DNA from 3 places in the Rhodococcus cercidiphylli genome. Region 1 is predicted to be linked to each of the others. Evidence: predicted binding sites of a transcription regulator. Region 1 holds the regulator's gene; each other region holds the start of a gene.

Evidence for each region. The regulator LexA, encoded in region 1, represses DNA repair genes until DNA is damaged. The targets are predictions, from matches to a motif close to CGAACANNTGTTCG.
Region 2: cofD (2-phospho-L-lactate transferase) is a predicted target of LexA. The motif match lies at 3,321-3,334, and genes of this name have one in related genera.
Region 3: R3P95_RS12080 (HNH endonuclease signature motif containing protein) is a predicted target of LexA. The motif match lies at 2,754-2,767, and genes of this name have one in related genera.

What each region holds. Positions count from the first base shown of each region.
Region 1 is NZ_JAWLKE010000001.1:477,662-484,640, forward strand. Features, by position in the region: gene ptsP (phosphoenolpyruvate--protein phosphotransferase) at 1-615, shown strand, start outside; gene R3P95_RS02310 (uracil-xanthine permease family protein) at 638-1,909, shown strand; gene R3P95_RS02315 (acyl-CoA dehydrogenase family protein) at 2,059-3,201, shown strand; gene lexA (transcriptional repressor LexA) at 3,277-3,960, opposite strand; gene R3P95_RS02325 (hypothetical protein) at 4,346-4,759, shown strand; gene nrdR (transcriptional regulator NrdR) at 4,860-5,324, shown strand; gene hrpA (ATP-dependent RNA helicase HrpA) at 5,337-6,979, opposite strand, start outside.
Region 2 is NZ_JAWLKE010000001.1:76,055-83,033, forward strand. Features, by position in the region: gene R3P95_RS00370 (mannose-1-phosphate guanylyltransferase) at 1-144, shown strand, start outside; gene R3P95_RS00375 (NUDIX hydrolase) at 157-708, opposite strand; gene R3P95_RS00380 (coenzyme F420-0:L-glutamate ligase) at 710-2,089, opposite strand; gene cofD (2-phospho-L-lactate transferase) at 2,086-3,060, opposite strand; gene R3P95_RS00390 (WhiB family transcriptional regulator) at 3,793-4,026, shown strand; gene R3P95_RS00395 (metallopeptidase family protein) at 4,069-4,548, opposite strand; gene R3P95_RS00400 (DUF3499 domain-containing protein) at 4,621-5,031, shown strand; gene R3P95_RS00405 (phosphomannomutase/phosphoglucomutase) at 5,228-6,610, shown strand; gene R3P95_RS00410 (tobH protein) at 6,683-6,979, shown strand, end outside.
Region 3 is NZ_JAWLKE010000004.1:324,897-331,875, reverse strand. Features, by position in the region: gene R3P95_RS12100 (acyclic terpene utilization AtuA family protein) at 1-19, opposite strand, end outside; gene R3P95_RS12095 (TIGR03084 family metal-binding protein) at 16-828, opposite strand; gene R3P95_RS12090 (endonuclease/exonuclease/phosphatase family protein) at 929-1,936, shown strand; gene R3P95_RS12085 (ASCH domain-containing protein) at 2,004-2,408, shown strand; gene R3P95_RS12080 (HNH endonuclease signature motif containing protein) at 2,806-4,671, shown strand; gene R3P95_RS12075 (ArnT family glycosyltransferase) at 4,766-6,838, opposite strand; gene R3P95_RS12070 (class F sortase) at 6,941-6,979, opposite strand, start outside.

The DNA of each region.
Region 1 (6,979 bases):
GGCATTCGCGGCATCCGCATCGCCGAGGCCGATCGAGGGATTCTGTACCGCCAGCTCGACGGCATCGCAGCAGCCGCCAAGGCGACCGATTCCTCCCCGTGGGTGATGGCTCCGATGATCGCGACGGCGCTGGAGGCAAAGGATTTCGCTGCCGACGTCCGCGAGCGCGGACTCACTCCGGGGGTCATGATCGAGATCCCCGCCGCCGCTCTGCTCGCCGAACACATCCTCGAGCACGTGGACTTCCTGTCCATCGGTACCAACGATCTGGCGCAGTACACGATGGCCGCCGACCGCATGTCCGCTCAGCTCGCCGGCCTGACCGATCCGTGGCAGCCGGCCGTGTTGGCGCTGGTGGCGCACACCGCGGCCGCGGGAGCCAAGGCGGGCAAGCCCGTCGGAGTCTGCGGTGAGGCCGCTGCCGATCCGCTGCTGGCCTGCGTGCTGGTAGGGCTGGGCATCACCTCGCTCTCGGCTGCGTCGGCTGCCGTCGCGCACGTGGGGTCGAAACTGGCAACGGTCACGCTCGCTCAGTGCAAGGAAGCGGCCGCGGCCGCCCTGAAAACGGACAGCACCGCCGCTGCCCGCGAGGCAGTGAGCGCGATTCTCGGCTGATCCAATAGTGTTGCCTTCCATCATGAGAACTCTCGGTTGGACGCTGCACGGAAACGGAAAGACCGTCGACGCCGGGGCGGTGGTCTCGCCCGATGAGCGATTGACGTGGCCCCGTACCATCGGTATCGGAATGCAGCATGTGGTCGCGATGTTCGGCGCGACCCTGTTGGTTCCGACGATCACCGGATTTCCGGTGTCGACGACACTGCTGTTCTCGGGCATAGGGACGGCGCTGTTCCTGGTCATCACCCGAGGCCGGGTGCCCAGCTACCTGGGTTCCTCCTTCGCGTTTCTGGCCCCGCTCGGTGCCACCCAAGCCGACGGACCTGCCGCCCAGCTCGGAGCCGTGCTGTGTGTGGGCGTCGTACTGGCAGCGGTGGGCTTCGTGGTGAAGTTCGCAGGGCAGCGGGTACTCGACGCGGCGATGCCGCCCGTCGTGACCGGTGCCGTCGTGGTACTCATCGGGCTGAACCTGGCACCGGCCGCCACCACGTCGTTCGAGGCACAGCCGCTGATCGCAGCCATCACCCTGGTCGCGATTCTGTTGGCGACAGCGGTAGGACCTGGCCTGATCGGGCGACTGGGAATCCTGCTCGGCGTCGTCGTGGGTTGGGTGTTCGCCGCAGTCACCGGAGGGATCGCGCAACCGCGGCTCGACGCATTGAGCGCTGCGAGCTGGATCGGTCTGCCCGAGTTTCGTGGACCGTCGTTCGAGCTGTCGGTGATCCTCGTGGCGCTGCCGGTGGTGATCGTCCTGGTCGCCGAGAACGTGGGGCACGTCAAAGCCGTCGCCGCGATGACCGGCAAGAACCTCGACGATGTGGCCGGCGACGCCTTGATCGCCGACGGGCTGGCGACCACGCTGGCCGGAGCGGGCGGCGGTTCGGGAACCACCACCTACGCGGAGAACATCGGCGTCATGGCGGCCACTCGTGTCTACTCGACCGCCGCGTACTGGGTCGCATCGATCACCGCGACGGTGCTCGCGTTCTCGCCCAAGTTCGGTGCACTGATCTTCACCGTGCCCGACGGGGTCATCGGCGGCGCAACCCTGGTTCTGTACGGCCTCATCGGGCTGCTGGGCGTACGCATCTGGACCGACGCCAAGGTCGACTTCACCGATCCGGTCAATCTCATGGTCGTCGCTGCAGCGCTCGTCGCCGGAATCGGTGACCTGACGCTGTCCGTCGGATCGGTCGAGCTCGGCGGTATCGCGTGGGGTTCCGTCGGCATCCTTCTCGGGTACCCGATCGTCTCGGCGCTCGCGAGAAGGGCGGGCAAACGCGCACGGTAGCGGGGTCGGTCACGAATCGCGCGCGTTTTGGTCATCGACCTCCGTGACGTCCCGAACGTACTGTTGGAGCGTGATGTCAGTCGTACCGACGACCGCGAATGACACCGTTCACAGGTCGATGTCGGTATGCACCGAACAAGGAGATCTGCGTGGAACGCACACTTTTCGAGCCCGAGCACGAGTTGTTCCGGGAGTCGTACCGGAAATTTCTCGATCAGCACGTAGCGCCGAACCATGCGAAGTGGGAAGAGCAGAACATCGTCGACCGCGACGTCTGGGTCGAGGCCGGTAAGCAGGGCTTCCTCGGAACGGCAGCGCCCGAGGAATTCGGTGGCGGCGGAGTCAAGGACTTCCGCTACAACGCCATCGTCACCGAGGAAACCACCCGCGGCGGATACAGCGGTATCGGCTTCACCCTGCACAACGACGTCGTCGCGCCGTATTTCATCGACCTTGCCAACGACGAGCAGAAGCAGCGCTGGCTCCCCGGATTCTGCTCCGGCGAACTGATCACCGCGATCGCGATGACCGAGCCCGGCACCGGAAGCGACCTGCAGGGCATCAAGACCAAGGCTGTCCGTGACGGCGACGACTGGGTGCTCAACGGCTCGAAGACGTTCATCACCAACGGAATCAACGCCGACCTGATCATCGTCGTGGCCTGCACCGACCCCGAGAAGGGCGCACAGGGCTTCAGCCTGCTGGTCGTCGAACGCGACATGCCCGGATTCGAGCGCGGCCGCAACCTCGACAAGATCGGCATGAAGGCTCAGGACACCGCCGAACTCAGCTTCACCGACGTGCGCGTGCCCGCCGCCAACCTGCTGGGCGAGGAAGGCATGGGCTTCATCTACCTCATGCAGAATCTGCCCCAGGAACGCCTGTCGATCGCCGTCGTCGCGGCCGCCGCGATGGAATCCGCGCTCGAGATGACGATCCAGTACTGCCGCGACCGTAAGGCCTTCGGAAAGTCGATCGGCAAGTTCCAGAACACCCGATTCGTGTTGGCGGAGTTGGCCACCGAGACCACCGCCACCCGCATCATGGTGGACAAGTTCATCGAACTGCTCAACGAAGACAAGCTGACCGTCCAAGAAGCTGCCATGGCGAAATGGTGGACCACCGAGAACCAGGTCAAACTGATCGACCGGTGCCTGCAGTTGCACGGTGGCTACGGCTACATGAAGGAATACCCGATCGCCAAGGCGTACATGGACTCCCGTGTGCAGACCATCTACGGCGGCACCACCGAGATCATGAAGGAGATCATCGGCCGCGGATTGAATCTGTGATCCGCTGATCCGAAGAACGCGAAGGGCCGCAGCACATGTGCTGCGGCCCTTCGCATGTCACTGCCGTGACGATCTCTACAGCTTGCGCATCACGGTCACGACCTTGCCGAGGATCGCGGCGTTGTTGCCCGGAATGGGCTCGAACAGCGGATTGTGCGGCAGCAGCCACACCTCGCCCTTGGACCGCTTGAACGTCTTGACGGTGGCCTCCCCGTCGATCATCGCAGCGACGATGTCACCGTTGTCGGCCACGGACTGCTGACGAACCACCACCCAGTCGCCGTCGCAGATGGCCGCGTCGATCATCGACTCGCCGACCACTTTCAGCAGAAACAGAGAGCCCTGACCGACCAGCTCGCGGGGGAGCGGGAACACGTCCTCGACGGCCTCTTCGGCCAGGATCGGACCGCCGGCGGCGATCCGGCCCAGCACCGGCACGAACGTCGGGGTCGGCAACCGATCCTGTTCCTCGGACGCGGGCGAACCGTCGACCGCGGCGGCAGCCTGGTCGGCCTGCACCTCGTCGAGACCCCGGACGTCGACGGCACGGGGACGGTTGGCGTCGCGCCGGAGGAAGCCCTTGCGCTCGAGGGTGCGCAGCTGGTGAGCAACGGAAGAGGTCGATGTCAGACCGACCGCATCGCCGATCTCGCGGATGCTGGGCGGGTAGCCGCGCTCGGTGACCGACGCGCGAATGACCTCGAGTACCTTCCGCTGCCGCTCGGTCAGACCCGCACTGATGTCGGTGCCGACCTCCATGGCCTTTGACGTGGGTTCCGCAGCCGACTTTCCTGCTGCGGCCTTGGTGGCGGTGGCCTTGGCTCCGGTCGTCCTGGAACCCGTCGTCGTGGAACGCGTGGTCGACCTCGTCGAGGTCTCGTCCTTCATGCTGTCGGCCTCCTGCTGGTGTCCTGGGATCCGGTCTGCGGGGTAGGTCTGCGCGGACTGGAGTTGATGGTGTCGACTCGTGTGGCGTGTGGTTTCTGACACGAATCTAGCGTGTATCAGCTGTTGAATCAAACATCTGTTCGACTCGTGTCGCGTTTTCTGCAGACTTTGTCGGAGGCTCGTGATAGAACTTCGAACAAGCGTCCATCGAACGCCTGATCGAACAATCGATCCAACGAGCGAAGTCGAGGTTCCGATGACCATCATCACCGATCGCCCCACCGCCGCCGGTGTCCGTGCCCGGTCGACCGTCGTCGAGCGTCGTCGCCGGGCCCGTCCCGTTCTGCGGAGTCCCCTCGGGATGCACGGTGTCACCACGGTGCCCCGTACGCAGAGCGCACCGTGCGTTCCGGTCCTCGACCCGTCGTGGACCGACGTCACCGATCGTGAGGAGGCCGATCGCGAGTTCGACGCGACCTCCGCGCACTTCGCGAGCCAGCCGGTTCGACTGCGATCGCTGGTGTTGTGGATGCTCGCAGTGGTCGTCGTGGCCGGTGGTCTGATCGGCATCGCGAACCTGCGAGCCGTCGCACCCGATGCAGGTGTGCAGCCGGCCGGTGTGGTCGAAGTGCACGACGGAGCTCTCGTCGAGTACACGACCGGCAGATGACCACCGCCCCCGTCGGGTTCGAGAAGGCTGAGTATCCTCGGTGGACTGCCCCGATGTGCGTGCTCGTCGTCGGAGCATCGGCTACGACGGAGGGTCCCTCATGCATTGCCCGTTCTGCAGGCATCCCGACTCACGCGTGGTCGACTCGCGTGAGATGGACGAGGGACAGGCAATCCGGCGGCGTCGCTCCTGCCCGGAGTGCGGTCGTCGTTTCACGACCGTCGAGGCAGCAGTGCTTGCAGTCGTGAAGCGCAGCGGCGTGACCGAGCCGTTCAGCCGCGAGAAGGTCGTCAAGGGAGTTCGACGCGCGTGCCAGGGCAGAGATGTCGACAACGATGCGCTCAACCTGCTGGCACAGCAGGTCGAGGACGCAATCCGTGCAGCGGGATCAGCGGAGATCCCCAGCAACGAGGTGGGATTGGCCATTCTCGGTCCGCTCCGTGATCTGGACGAAGTGGCGTACCTGCGCTTCGCTTCCGTGTACCGCTCGTTCAGTTCGGCCGAGGACTTCGAGAAGGAAATCCACGAACTGCGTAAGCACCGCGAGTCCGCCGACATCGACTGACAGTTCCGCCCGTCAGCGGCTCTGGTCCGAGATCGCCTTCTCGATACGCTTCTCGGAGACCGGATACGCCGTACGAATCCCTTGGGCGAACAGTCCCACGCGCAGCTCCTCGATCATCCAGAACAACTCCTGCACCCCGGAACTGTTCTTTCTGCTCTCCGGAAGCGAATCCAGCAGTCGTCCGTACGACGCGTACACCCGATCGAGTACATCCATCGCCGCCGCGTCACGGCCTGCGCTGCTCGGCAGAGTGGCCAACCGCTTCGTCGCCGCCGCGAGATAGCGCGGCAGGTCCGCCAATCTGCGAGAACCGAACTCGGTGACGAATCCGCGAAAGATCAAGCCGTCGAGCTGCTCCCGAACATCGTCTGCCGGCTCACCCGAGGCTGATTGCAGTTGCGCCGACAAAGCCAGGGCAGCGGTCAGCACAGGACGAACCAGGGCGAGGACCGCGGCGGTACGCTGCGGGACCTCCGCGTGCACGAGCGCCCTGAGCTTGTCGAAAGCCTCGGGATCTCGTACCGGTCCACCGTGCGCGTCCATTGCTTCCTCGACCGCGAGAACCCGGCATTCCTCGAGCAGTGCATCGACTCCGCCGTACGGATTCTGGCCGAGGGCAAGCCGTTCCGCCGTCGGTAATCCGGCCAACAGTGCTTTGGTGCCCTTCGGCGCAGTCGACAGCAGCAGAGCCCTGGTTCCGGAACGCATCGCTGCCCGCTGCTGAGCAGGGGTGCTCAGGACTCGAACCGCCACGCCCGGTCCTTCCGGCACCAAAGCCGGATAGCCGGTGACCTTCTGGCCTCCCACATCTCGGGTGACGGTCGACTCCAACCGTCCCAGCGTGCTCGAGGTCCACGCCAGCGAGGGCGCACGCTCGGCGTCGCCCACCGCGCTGGCCACCTGGCGGCCGACCTCACCGGACAAACCGGTACGCAGAGCGGTCAGATCCTTGTTGCTGCCCAACACCTTTCCGGACGGGTCGACGGCCGCGAACGTCATTCTCAGGTGCTCGGGGAGTGCCGCAACATCGAAGTCCTTCGCCGTGATGTGGCACTGGGCCGCCCGCGAGAGCTCACGGGCCAATGCCGTCACCAACGTTTCGGCGCGGGGCCGCATGACCGCCAATGCCGCGGCTGCGAAGTCGGGGGCCGGCACGACATTGCGGCGCAACGCTTTCGGAAGCGTCTTGATCAGTGCGGCCACCAACTCGCCGCGCATCCCAGGGACCAGCCAGTCGAAGCCCACCGGCTGTACCTGAGCGAGCAGAGCGATCGGAATTCGTGCGGTGACTCCGTCGGCCGCCGTGCCCGGCTCGAACTGGTAGGTCAGCGGAAACTGGATCTCGCCCTGTCGCCATGCGTCGGGATACGCGCCGGTCAGTACCGAGGCCGCGTCGGAGTTGACGACCGTGTCGGTGGTGAAGTCGAGCAGGGCCGGATCCTGCCTGCGGGCCTTCTTCCACCAGGTGTCGAAGTGTCGTGCCGAGACCGCCTCCGGGGCGATACGGGCGTCGTAGAAGTCGAACAGAGCGTCGTCGTCGACGACGATGTCGCGCCGTCGGGCGCGATGTTCGAGTTCACCCACGTCGTCGAGCAGCGCCCTGTTCTTGTGGAAGAACGCGTGCTGGGTCTTCCATTCGCCCTCTACCAGCGCAT
Region 2 (6,979 bases), 400 kb from region 1:
ATCGGACCCCGCGCTCTGGTGCGCGACGCGGTCATCGGCGACGGTGCCGACATCGGAGCCCGCTGCGAGTTGCTCCGCGGCGCGCGCGTGTGGCCCGGCGTCAAGTTGCCCGACGGTGGAGTCCGCTTCTCCACCGACGTCTGACCCAGGCGGTCCCTACCGGCGACGCGCGGCGAGCGAGACGAGGTGGTCGATCGTCTCGCGCTCGGCGTCGTCGGGCAGAGCATCGACCGGCCACCAGCGCAGATCCGTCGATTCCTCGCTGCGGACTGCTCGCGCTCCGTCCGGGGCCCGGACCAAGAACCTCAGGTCGAGGTGCCGCGTCGGCTTACCGAGCGAGCAGGTGATCGGATGCGTGTGCGCGGAGAGCATGATCGGGTCGACCGTCAGATCGGCGATCCCGGATTCCTCGGTGGCCTCCCGTAGCGCTGCGTCGACAACCGTCTCGTCCGACGGTTCGCAGTGCCCGCCGAGTTGAATCCACCGACCGACCTTCGGATGCAGGGTCAGCAGCACATGGGTACCCGAGGTGTCGAGCACCAACGAGGACGCGGTGAAATGGCCGGCCTCGTTGGCCCGCAGGCAGGCGTCCGGGTTGCTGTCGAGAAACGCCAGCATCGTGTGCCGCAGCGATTCCTCGCCCGAGTCCGACGGTGCCCATCGGTCGAGTGTCGTTGCGGCCGAGTGCCACAGAGTCGACGCCGACACGTCAGAGCTCCACCAGTGACGACCCGGGAACCACGGGATCCCGGACGGTCAGTGATTCGCTGGGATGCCCGATTGCGATGGCTCCCATGGCTTTCCAATCCGCGCGCAGGCCGAGTTCGGCGCGCACGGTATCGGCGGCGAAGATGGTGGAACCGATCCAGCAGCTGCCCAGTTCACGCACCGCGAGGGCGACGAGCAACCCCTGCACGGCCGCACCGACAGCCACGGTGAACATCGTGTCCTCCGCGGTTCGACGCCTCTCGTCGGGGTACGAGTGCGCGCCGTCGGGCACGCAGAACGGGATCACGATTTCCGGGGCGTCGAACAAGATATCGCCGCGGCTCAGTCTCGCAGCGATCCGCTCCTCGCTCAGCCCGTCGCCGGCCAGGTCGGCTCGCCATTGCTCTCGCATCGTCTCGAGCAGTCGACGCCGGACGGCAGGGGTTCTGACCCAGACGAATCGAACCGGACGGGTGTGGTGCGGGGCCGGGGCGGTGAGGGCATCGGCAACGGCCGCACGAACGGCGTCGGGATCGACCGGTTCGTCGGTGAACGAGCGCACCGAGCGTCGGCGCAGCAGCGCCTCGCGTCGACCGCGATCGAGTGCCTCGGCGGTACCGAGCCAGAACAGGTCGTCCTCGCCGCCGCGCAGAAGCGTCGCCGCGGTGGAACCGTCGTCGACGGGGGTCAGTCCGCGCACGACCGCGATCGGAACTCCGCCGAGCTTCCCCTTCACCAGATCGCCTGCGGCCGCGAGCTCGTCGGCGATCGCGACCTCGGTGACCACGAGCTGGTTTCCCTGACCGTCCTCGGCTCCGGCATACGCATGTACGACGCCCAGGCCCGCCGCACCGATGGCGGCGTCGGTCTGGCCGATCCGCCACGCCCGTCCCATCGTGTCGGTGACGACCACGGCGACCGTCACGCCCAGTAGCGCGCCGAGCGCAGTGCGGAGCGCGGCGGCACTGGCGTCGGGGTTCTCGGGAAGCAGCGCCAGTTCGCCTCCGTCGACGTTGGAGCCGTCGATTCCCGACGCGGCCTGCACGATGCCGAGTCGGTTCTCGGTGATGAGGGTTCGGCCCTTGCGTGCGACGATGCGCACGGCTTCCCGTTCCACGAGGACTCTGCGGGCGGCATCTCGCTCGTCCGCATCGCGAGGTGCCTGCACCAGACGGCCCTCGACCTTCGAGATGATCTTGCTGGTGACGATCAGGATGTCTCCGTCACGCAACCACGGCGCTCGGTCCGCAACGGTCGCGGCCAGATCGTCGCCCGGCCGGAACTCGGGGAGGCCGGTCACCGGCAGTATCTCGATCGAGCCGCCCGGAGCGTGATCCTCGGGTGCCGACCGGAGCGAATCGGTATCGCGAGTGTCGGTCACAGGTCGAGTCCGGCTGCGCGCAGAGCGGTTCGGGCCATGACCGCTGTGGTCTCGGGGTCGGTCATCAGCAACGGAACCGACTGCACGTCCACCCCGTCGACGACCGCCGTATCGGTGGTGTGCACCAGCCATGCGTCGAGAATGCCGGTACCGCTTCGGCTTCCGTAGTGACGGCCCACCGCCTGCGCCGTGGTCTCCACTCCGATGACGGACAGGCACTCGTCGGCCATGCCGCGCAACGGCTTACCGTCGACGACGGGGGAGAGGCCGACCACCTTGGCGGCCGTCGTGCGAAGCGCCCCGCGGATACCCGGCACCGCGAGGATCGCACCGACGCTCACCACCGGGTTGGACGGAGCGAGGACGACGGCGTCGGCCTCGGCGATCGCCTCGACGACTCCCGGTGCCGGAGTTGCCTGTTCGGCTCCGATGTTGGCGAAGCTGTGGGTCGGGATCTGTGCGCGGTACCGAACCCACCACTCCTGGAAGTGAATTGCGCGCTGCTGCTCCCCGGTCGGGTCGTCCGGATCGGTGACGACGACGTGGGTCTCGGAGCGGTCGTCGGTGACGGGCAGGAGCCGAACTCCGGGTTGCCAACGGTTGCACAGCGCTTCGGTGACGGCGGACAGCGGAAAGCCGGTGCGCAGCATACGACTGCGGATCAGGTGTGTGGCGATGTCACGGTCGCCGAGTCCGAACCAGTCGGGATCGGCACCGTAGGCCGCCAACTCGTCCCGAGCGTTCCAGGTCTCCGCGATGCGCCCCCAGCCTCGCTCGGTGTCGATTCCTCCGCCGAGGGTGTACATGCACGTGTCGAGATCCGGGCAGATGCGAAGACCGTGCATCCACACGTCGTCACCGACGTTGACCACGGCGGTGATCTCGTGCTCGGGCTCGTCGCCGAACAAGGTTTTCAGACCCTGCAGAAACCGAGCGCCACCGACGCCACCGACCAGAACAGTAACTTTCACAACACGCGAGCCTAATGGGGTTGCGGTGGTGCGGGGTGAGCGCCCACCCGTGGGCCGACGTCCGCGGGGACCGTTTGTGACCGGGAGAACCGATGCGACACGCACGGGACGGGCTTCGATCCGGGGAGAGCGCCGATTTCGGGCATGTGATGGTATTGGATTTGTGCGATCGGCTTGACCGCGACACACCTGGACGTGTCTAATCACAGGTATGTCATTCGGTGTTCGCAACACGAGTTCGATTGCAGCGAACCTGGTTTCGAACACTCGTTCCCTTCCTGTTCGTCCCTGACTGGACGTCGAGTAGAGGTCGAGAGTCGGATCGGCACGTTGGACCAGCTCGATCGAATACCGGCGCGGGGCAAGGTATTCGAGAACACGAGGACCGAAAGTATCTGCGCTACCACAGGTGAGGAGGCGGAAGCGATGTATGACCAGCACGTGACACGTGATCAGCGGGGCGGACCCACTGCACATCTCAGCGCTGTCGACGACGCGCCGCAAACCGAGTCCGGCATCGGCGCAGATTCGAGCGTCTCGATCGACGCGGGTTCTGCGTACGTCGGCCGAACGGACGAGTCCGACAACGACGTCGATGTCGTCGACGCCGAACTGGACTCGGATTCCGACACAGAACTCGATTCCGATTCCGACGTCGACTCGATGCCCTTCGTTGCCGAGTCGGTTCCCCCGGCCAAGCCGTTCCTCAGTCTCGTCGCGGGTTTCGACGAGATGTTCGAGGAGATCGAGGATCAGTGGCAGGAGCGCGCTCTGTGTGCGCAGACCGATCCCGAGGCCTTCTTCCCGGAGAAGGGTGGCTCCACCCGCGAGGCGAAGCGCATCTGCCTCGGCTGTGAGGTCAAGGACGAGTGCCTCGAGTACGCGCTCGCCAACGACGAGCGATTCGGTATCTGGGGCGGGCTGTCCGAGCGCGAGCGTCGCAGGCTCAAGCGCGGAATCGGCTGAGCGGTTTCGTTCGGTCTCGGTGATCGGAACCGCACGGATCGTTCACACCCCGGCCGGGTCGACCTCGTCGGGGTCGATGCCGAGGTACGTGGCCACTTGCTCCACCAGAACCTCGAACAACAGATCTTCCAAGTCCTCCGGGTGCTTCGCCCGCCGCTCGAGCGGCCGCCGGAACAGCACCACCCTGGCGCGTGTCGTCTCTCCGCGCTTGTCGATGCCTGCTGGTACCAGTCGCGAGAGCGGTACCGGACCCTCCGCCACCACCTCGGGTGGCCACGTCACCGATTCCGGGTCCAACGCCCTGATCTTGGGTACCTCGTCCACGGCGATGTCGAGCTTCGAGAGCTTCTCGTGCCATCGATGATCGATCCGCGCGAACGCTTCGAGCACCAGCCGGTCGAACTTCTCCGCTCGTGAGCGCCTGGCCGGGATGTCCTCGGGCAGAACCGGTCCGCGGACGCCGCGTCCGTGCCGGGCCACGGACCGAGAGGTGATCCTGCGCGCGGATGAGAATCGAGGCATAGGGGGAGGTTATCGCGCTCGTCCGGTGTGTCGGTCGTTCGGTCGGTTGCACCCACCGGATACTCTGCACTCGTGAGATCACTGCGTGGCTGCTGCAGGCCTGGTTGCAACCGTTCTGCCGTTGCGACGCTCACATACGTCTACTCCGATTCCACCGCGGTCGTCGGGCCGCTGGCCACAGTCGACGAACCGCATTCCTGGGATCTGTGCGAGGTACATGCGTCGACCACCACCGCTCCCAAGGGCTGGGAACTGGTGCGTTACGAAGGCGGCTACTCTACGTCGAGCCCCGACGAGGACGACCTGACGGCTCTGGCCGAGGCCGTCCGCGAGGCCGGCCGCGGCGATCGCGTCCGGTCCGAGGACCGCGAGAGCTCCGACCGCTCGAGCTCACGGCCGTCCGACACCGAACGCCGATCCGCTCCGGCCGTCCGAACGGGCAGGCGCGGGCACCTTCGAGTTCTTCCCGACCCCACGTCCTGAGCAGCCCGAGCACACCGAGTGTGGTGTGCGCCGGTCCGACTGGCCGGTCCGTCTGCCGTCTGGCAAGGTTCGACGAGCAGGACCGAAACGGACAGCTGCGGTATGCCGATACTCGGTGTGGATCGCACCGCTACCGACGCTCGATTTCCGACGCCGATGTGCGGCGTCGTCAAGAACGATCACCAGGAGAATCTTCGTGGCCCGAACCGCAGAGTCCGTCAACGCCGTCATCAAGGCATACGACGTCCGTGGCGTCGTAGGTGAACAGATCGACGAGGCGTTCGTGCGTGACGTCGGTGCATCGTTCGCGCGACTGGTTCGCGACGAGGTAGGGGCCGCGCGCTCGGTCGTCATCGGCCACGACATGCGTGATTCCTCGCCCGCACTGTCACGGGCGTTCGCCGACGGCGTCACCGCTCAGGGCCTCGACGTGGTGCACATCGGGCTGGCGTCGACGGACCAGCTCTACTTCGCCTCCGGCATGCTCGATTGCCCGGGAGCGATGTTCACCGCCAGTCACAATCCGGCGAAGTACAACGGGATCAAGCTCTGCCGCGCCGGTGCCAAGCCGGTGGGCCAGGACACCGGCCTGGCCACGGTCAAAGCCGAATTGGTGGACGGGGTACCGGAGTTCGACGGGCCGTCCGGAACAGCGACATCGCGAGATGTGCTCGACGAATACGCGCAGTTCGTCCGAGACCTGGTCGATCTGTCGGGAATCGGATCCATGAAGATCGCCGTCGACGCCGGAAACGGAATGGGCGGTCACACGGTGCCCGCGGTGTTCGGGCCGTTGCCGGTGACGATCGAGCCGCTGTTCTTCGAGCTCGACGGCAGCTTTCCCAATCACGAGGCCAATCCGCTCGATCCGGCGAACCTGGTGGATCTGCAGCGTTTCGTCGTCGAGACCGGTGCCGACATCGGACTCGCCTTCGACGGCGACGCGGATCGGTGCTTCGTCGTCGACGAGAAGGGCGACCCGGTCTCGCCGTCCGCAGTCACCTGCCTGGTGGCCGAGCGGGAACTGGCCAAGGAACCGGGCGCGGTGGTCATCCACAATCTGATCACCTCACGCGCGGTTCCGGAATTGGTCACCGAGCTCGGTGGCACACCGGTTCGTACCCGAGTGGGGCACTCCTTCATCAAGCAGCAGATGGCCGACACCGGGGCGATCTTCGGCGGTGAGCACTCCGCGCACTACTACTTCCGTGACTTCTGGGGTGCAGACTCCGGCATGCTCGCCGCGCTGCACGTTCTCGCCGCACTCGGAGCACAGGACCGTCCGCTGTCGGAAATGATGGCCAGCTACGAGACCTACAGTGCATCGGGCGAGATCAACTCGACCGTCGACGACGCCGCCGAACGCACCGAGGCGGTCCTGGCGGCATTCGCCGATCGGACTGCCGGCATCGACCGACTCGATGGGGTGACGGTCGATCTGGCCGACGGTGCCTGGTTCAACCTCCGAGCCTCGAACACCGAACCGCTGCTCCGGCTGAACGTCGAAGCACGCACCGGAGCGGACGTCGATGCGCTTTCGACAGAGATATTGAGCATCGTTCGCGCCGGACTGGAATAGTGGTTACCGAGGGTTCATGAGTGGGTATACAGCGGTTTCGCGCAGGGTGACGTAAGGGGAGGTGTCGCAGCCATGACGGCAGTGTCGTCTCTGGTCGATCTCGACGATTCGGATGCTCTCATCGCAGCCGATCGTGAGGGCTCCTTGCGCAGCGCAGCGCTGGCGGGCGCGCAGGTGCGCGCCGTCGCGACCGCGGTCGACGAGTCGGTCCTGGAGCGGTTGGCCGATCTGCGTCCCCGAAGCGTGGTGATCGTGACCGGCGACGGGCGGAGCAGCCGGGCGGCGTCACTGCTCGTCGCCGCGCTCGGTGATCGCCTGGGGGTGCCCCTGGTCCGAAGCACCGGAACCCCGCCGTGGATCGGCCCTCTC
Region 3 (6,979 bases), on a different contig from region 1:
TGCCGATTCGTACGGTCATGCTTGCTCTCGTCCTGACTGTGTCCGTCCGACCCCCGGAGGGCCTGCGAAGGCTTGGGCGATGGTGAGCCAGTGCGCGGCGTCGGTTCCCTCGGCGTGAACGGCGAGGTCGTCGCGGTGGGCACGCTGGGTGACGAGAAGGCAGAAGTCGAGAGCCGGACCGCTCACTCGTTGAGTGGCGTTCTCGGGTCCCCAGGTCCAGAGCTCTCCCGAGGGCGCGGTGAGCTCGATGCGGAACGGTTCGGCGGGAGGCGTTTGCTGGTTGATCGCGTAGGCGAAATCCCTTGTACGAACGCCTATGTGTGCGACGCCGCGGATTCGGTCGGTGGCGACGCGGGTGACGCCCACCGCGTCGGCCACATCCTGACCGTGCGCCCAGGTCTCCATCAGACGCGCCGTGGCCATGGACGCCGCACTCATCGGGGGTCCGAACCAGTCGATCTTGGTCCCCGCCGGTACCTGTGTGAGCGCTTCGTTCATGGCACGGCGTCGAGTACGCCAGGTGCTCAGTAGTTCGGGATCACGCGATTCCTCCTCGGCCGCCTCGTCGACGAAGCCGGTGGGGTTCTCCCATGCCTTCTTCAGCGTGAGAGCGAACTCCTCCTTGGCCTCGACATCGCCGGATGCTCCGGACGTGGTCCGCTCCGCGACGTGATCGGTCCAGGAGAGGTGCGCTATCTGGTGCGCGACGGTCCACCCCGCGGCCGGTGTCGGTGCCGCCCACTGCTCCGGGGTCAGCTCGGTCACGAGTGCATCGAGGTCGTTGCCCTCGGCGCGTAGGTCGTCGACGAGAGAGTCGAGGTCTGCCATGAGCCCAGCTTCACAGGAGGTCCTGAAAAAAGCAAGCACGCCTGCTTGTTAATTTGTAACCTCGCGTTCGCTTGCCATCCCTACGGTGACGAGCGTGAGAATGTCGAGACTCGTGGCCGTCACCGTTACCCTCGCCGTCATGGCCGCCGGTTGTTCCTCTGTGAATCCAACCGCCACAGACCCGGCCCCCGACGAACCGTCGAGCATTCGGGTGGCGACGTTCAATGCCAGCCTCAATCGGCCGGTGGCCGGGCAGCTGGTGACGGACCTGAGTGGAGAGGACGTCCAGGCCCGCGCGGTCGCCGATGTGATCGCAGCGAACTCACCGGATGTGTTGCTGGTCAACGAGTTCGATTACTCGGGCCAGGACGCGGTGACATTGTTCAACGACAACTATCTCGAGGGGCAGTACCCGTATTTCTTCACTGCGCCGGTCAACACGGGCGTCGACTCGGGCCTCGACCTGGACCAAGACGGCAAGCTGGGCGGCCCGGGCGATGCCTGGGGATTCGGGCAGTTTCCCGGTCAGTACGGGATGGTCGTGTACTCGAAGTTTCCGATCGCGACCGATTCGGTACGTACGTTCCAGAACTTCCTGTGGAAGGACATGCCGGATTCGCTGCTACCGCGCGACTACTACGGAGAGGTGTCCCACGCGCTTCGACTGTCCAGCAAGGCCCATTGGGACGTGCCGATCGACGTGAACGGGAAGACGCTACATGTGTTGGCGTCCCACCCCACTCCCCCGTCCTTCGACGGGCCCGAAGACCGCAACGGCAAGCGCAACCACGACGAGATAAGGCTCAGTGCCGATTACATCTCGGGTGCGGACTACCTGTACGACGACAACGGTGTGCGCGGCGGGCTGGAGGACGGCGCATCGTTCGTCATGCTGGGCGATCAGAACAGCGATCCGGTCGACGGAGATTCGGTGGCCGGTGCCATCGCGCAGGTTCTCGACCTTCCGCGGGTGCAGGATCCGGCACCCATGTCGGCCGAACATGGCACGGACACAGCCGATTTCGCCGACCCTACGCCCGGCGACCTGCGCGTCGACTACGTGCTGCCGTCGGACGATCTGACGGTGATCGACTCCGCCGTCCACTGACCCTCGGGCACCGAGCACCCGTCGGACCACCGGCTGGTGTGGGTCGACCTCGAAATATGATGTGCGAGTGACCGATCTACCGATTGTCGAATTCGCGTACCCAGGACCGCTGCGGGACAGACATGTTGCGGCTGTGCTGTCCGGTGAGAAGACCAGCACAGCGAGCCTGTTGATTCAGTACACCGAAGAGGAGCTTCCGAGGGTCGGTGAACGCGGCGCGGTGGTGGATTCGGCCGGAGTCGTGGTGGGAGTCATCGAAACCACGGGTGTCGATATCGTTGCGCTGAAGAATGTTTCGCTCCAACATGCCCTCGACGAGGGTGAGGGATACATCGACGTGGCACACTGGCGAGCCGGGCACGAAAGATTCTGGCACTCCACCGAGGTTCGCGCGGAACTGGGTGATCCCGATTTCACCGTCGACGACGACACTCGAGTGGTGTTGGAGCGATTCATACTCGTTCCGGAGTGAGTTGGGTGGGGATCGATGCCACTGGCCAGCGCGAAGAGGTCGAAGAAACCGAGAGCTCGGGTTCGGAATTTCGGTCGATTCAGCGAGATTCGCGGGGGGACGGTGACGAACATCGGCATGCCCTACAGGCCGCACAGGAGCTCGGGTGCGACGGCATCAGTTCCGGGAATCGATACCGGGCTCACCTCGAAGGCGGGGTAGTTCTGGCTCGTGATCATCCTGGAGCCTTACGCGGCGTCGGAGTCGAATAAAATTGTCGGCGGCTGGGTGTATAGGCCGTTTCGATCAATCCTTCCTCGGCACAACAGAATTGGGGTTGACGAACTTCGTACTGCGCCGTACCATCGAACGTACGTTCTACTTCTAGTCGGAACACGTGCCGGGGGGCGACTACACAGTGATCACATCCAGTTCGACGCGCAGTCGGTTCGCGGCCTATCTCGGGCCGCAACCGAAGCCGTATATCGACAGCACAGTGCTGGGCGAAATTCGCGACGTTGCGATTCTGGAGAATCAGGCGTGCGCTCGCAAGGTCGCTCTGGCCGCAGCTATCTGGGACTCGTGCATCCATCAGAACGTGCTTGTCGGTGATGTCATTCAGGACGCGGGCAACTATGCGGCATCCGAAGTTGCACGCGTTCTCGGTTGCTCGAAGACTGTTGCGAACACGTACGCCGAGGTAGGAATGGACCTTCGGCTACGGCTTCCTACCGTCGCGGCCGCGTTCGAGGCCGGCGAACTCGACCTTGCCCGCGTCCGCGCAATATACCGCTGTACCCACAACCTGACGAAGGACGCGGCGACGGCCGTCCAAGGCGAGGTTCTGCACGCTGCCCGACGCCTGTCACCTGGTCCCCTGGCGACGGAAATCTGGTCGATCATGTATCGCATCGCGCCCGAGCAGGCCGCCGCTCTGCGTAAGGACTTGGAACGGCACACGAACGTCACGTACACCGACAAAGACGTGCTGTCGACGCTGAAGGCCGACCTCACCGCCGCCGACGCCGCAGCTGCCTGGCAGTTGATCAACGAGATGGCCGCTACCGTCTGCCGTCGAGATCCGCGGAACAAGGGGCAGAAGCGTGCAGCAGCGTATGTTGCTCTACTGCAGCAGGAGTCGTCGGTGGTCTGCAAGTGCGAACCCGATGACGACAATCCTTGTACGGCCGATTCTGTGCGTCCTGATCGACGGGCACCGCTGACGGTGATCACGGTGGACCTCGCCACGCTCGCCGGTCTGCTGTCCAATCCTGCCCACCTTGCCGGCCACGGTCCCATCGATGCCGAGTACGCCCGTGAACTCGCCGACAACGCACACTGGCAGATCCTGCTCACCGAAGCCCGCGATCTGGCGGAGAATCTCGGTTACGGCGAAGACCTGGAGTCACTCATCGACCTCGATACCGATACCGATACCGGCGCAGGCGCAGGCACTGGTGACAAAGGTGCCGAGAGCAGAGCCGACAGCGGCACCGGCACCGGCAGCACGAACAACAGCAGATCGAAAAATGGCCAGAAGAAGCCCAGAGGATCCAAGGTAGGCAAATCGAGTAACAGCAGGTCCAAGGGCAGCACCTCACATCTGGTGTTTCATCCGCTGGGGCGTGGTCGTCGCCGTGTCGGCGGTATTGCTCCTCGGCACCCGCGGGCGCCGAAGTCCGCACAACCACCACGGAACAGCTGTGTCGCCACTCCGTATCGCGGTACTTACACTTTCGTTGCCGAACTCGAAGCAGCGATCGCATCGGATCCAGCTCTCGGGATCGCGCTGTACCCGGACGGTCACGGCGGTCTCGAGCTGCCACCACCCGGAACCCTCATCTATCGCCCGACTGTCGCACTGGCGGAACGTATTCGGTACCGCGATCGCACCTGCCGACATCCGGGTTGCGACGTCCCGGCCGAACAGTGCGAAATCGACCACATCGTCCCGTACTTCCATCGCGATCCCTCGTCGGGAGGCTGGACCATCGACACCAACCTGCACTGCCTGTGCCGCTACCACCACAGCCTCAAGACCATGGGTCTGTGGACTCCGGTGATGCTCGCCGATGGCGTCGAGTTCTGGGTCTCGAATGCCGGCACTTCAGCGGTTACGGTTCCCGGCACCACGCAACTCGCAGACCTGAGCCACCTGCCCGCCGTCTATCGCAGGCCCAAAGGTCAAGCGATACAGTCGGATACGTCGAGCCTGGAGATCATCCAGCCGCTGCCCGCGCCGGTACCTACCTCAGCATCGGACGATGATCCTCCGCCTTTCTGATGAATCTCGGTTCAGTACACAGAAGTTCCACCGCAGTCGAAGTGTCCGCGGTGGAACAGCTGTGCCTTCTGGCTGTCGCTCCGTTCGGTCGGTGTCAGCCTGTGTAGGTGCTGAGGTCGTACACCGTCGCGCTGCCGACCGTGGTGGCGGTGAAGTTCGCCTCGACCCATTCCTGGATCTGTGAGGACGTACTCTCAGAGTCGCCGCCCAAACCTCCGCGCGCCATGCCCCCGCCCATACCGCCCGAGACGTAGTACGTCACTTCATGATCGGCCACGTACTGGATGAACTCGTCGAGCGACGGCGCAGGATCTCCGCTCCACCCGCCGATGGCCATCACCGCCGTGTCGGACGCCAACTCGTAACCCGCAGCCGACATCGAACCATTTACTGCAGCAGACCATTTCGTGGTCGTCGACTCGAGCAGCGCAGCCAACTCCTCGTTGGACTCACCGCCCATGCCGCCCATGGCCATCCCGCCGCCCACGTTGCCGCCGGCAAAACCGGCCGGAAGATCGGCAGCATCAGCAGGCAGGCCCGCATCACCGCTCGGCATAGCATCGCTTGGCATCGCATCGATCGGCATTCCGCCACTGGGCATTCCACCGCTCGGCATTCCACCGCCTGGCATTCCGCCGGGACCGCCGTCGCTGACTGCACCGGTCGGACCTGCGGTGGGGACGGAACCACTGTGCGCATTGGTCGTCGTAGCGATGGCATACGACGCGCCGCCGCCCAGACCTGCCACGGCTCCGAGAATCAGCGCAGCCGCAGTGAGCCTTCGGTATCGCCCGGCCGCCAGGATCATCACGGCCGCAACGATGGTTCCCACCAACAGGATCCACTTCAATGCCGGTAGCCAGTCCGCGTTGCGATGCAACAGTACCCAACTCCAGACCCCGGCTGCGATCATCATCGATGCCATACCGGCTCTGCCCCAGATCGATTCACGTCTGAGCCACAGTGCGTAACCACCGGTTCCGATCATCCCGGCCAAAGCCGGGGCGAGCGCGACGGTGTAGTACGGGTGGATGGTTCCGGACATGTAGCTGAAGATCAACGCCGTCACCAGGAACCACCCGCCCCACAGAATCAGGGACGCACGCAGGAGGTCGGTTCGCGGTGCTCGGCCACGAGCGATCAGCCCGAAGACCAGCGCCACCAGGGCCGTCGGGATCAGCCAGGAGATCTGGATGCCCATCTCACTGCCGAACAGCCGATCCAGACCGGTCGAGCCGCCGAAGCTGGACCCGGCTGCCCCAGCGCTCATCCCGGCCGGAGCCTCCATGCCACCTCCGCCGCTGTTGCCGAAGATGCGGCCGAGCCCGTTGTACCCGAGCACCAGATCCATCACGGTGTTGTCGGTGGACCCACCGATGTACGGTCGGGCACTTTCCGGCCAGAGCTGGACCGTCACCAACCACCCGGCGGCGACCACGAGAGCGGCCGAGGCCCCGACCAGATGCAGCAATCTGGCCCGCAACTGAGCCTGTCCTGCAACGAGATACGTGAGACCGAACGCCGGCAACACCAGCAGCCCCTGCAGCATCTTCGTGAGGAACGCGAACCCCAGCGCCACGCCGGCAAAAGCGAGCCACATCGCGGCCCGCCTTCCGGCCGCTGTCTGCAGAGATCGCACGACGAAGTAGCCGCCGAGTGTCATGAGAAGCACCAGCAGCGCGTCGGGATTGTCGAAGTTGAACATCAATGCCGCCGCCGGCACCGATGCCAGGGTAAAGCCGGCGAGCAAACCGGCCATGGGGTTCGCGACACGCTTGACCGCGGCATACACCGTCGCGACCGAGGCGACACCCATCAATGCCTGCGGCAGAAGCAGACCGAAGCTCGAGAACCCGAACAGTCGAGCCGACAGACCCATGACCCACAGCGAGGCCGGCGGCTTGTCCACGGTGATGAAGTTCTCGGAGTCGAGGGATCCGAAGAACCACGCCGTCCAGTCCTTGGTACCGGCCTGCACCGCGGCGGCGTAGAACGTGTTCGCGTATCCACTTGCCGTCAAATTCCACAGGTACAGCGTTGCCGTGGCCGCGAGCAGAATCAGCAGACCGAGCAGGTGCCGGCGGCGATACCACCACGTGTTCTGCCAGGACGGCTGGCGGGCGTGCGACGGAGGCATCGCGGCCGGTCGGTCGAGTTGGGCAGTCATCGCACATCCTGTTCGTCGAAGTTGTCGACTACGAGAGTGTGCGATGGACCGTCGGCCCGGCTGGGAGCAGCCTGCGAACTTGCTGTGAGCGAAAGAGCTCGTTCAGACGCGATCTGCGTACACGACGATGTTGTCGTCGTA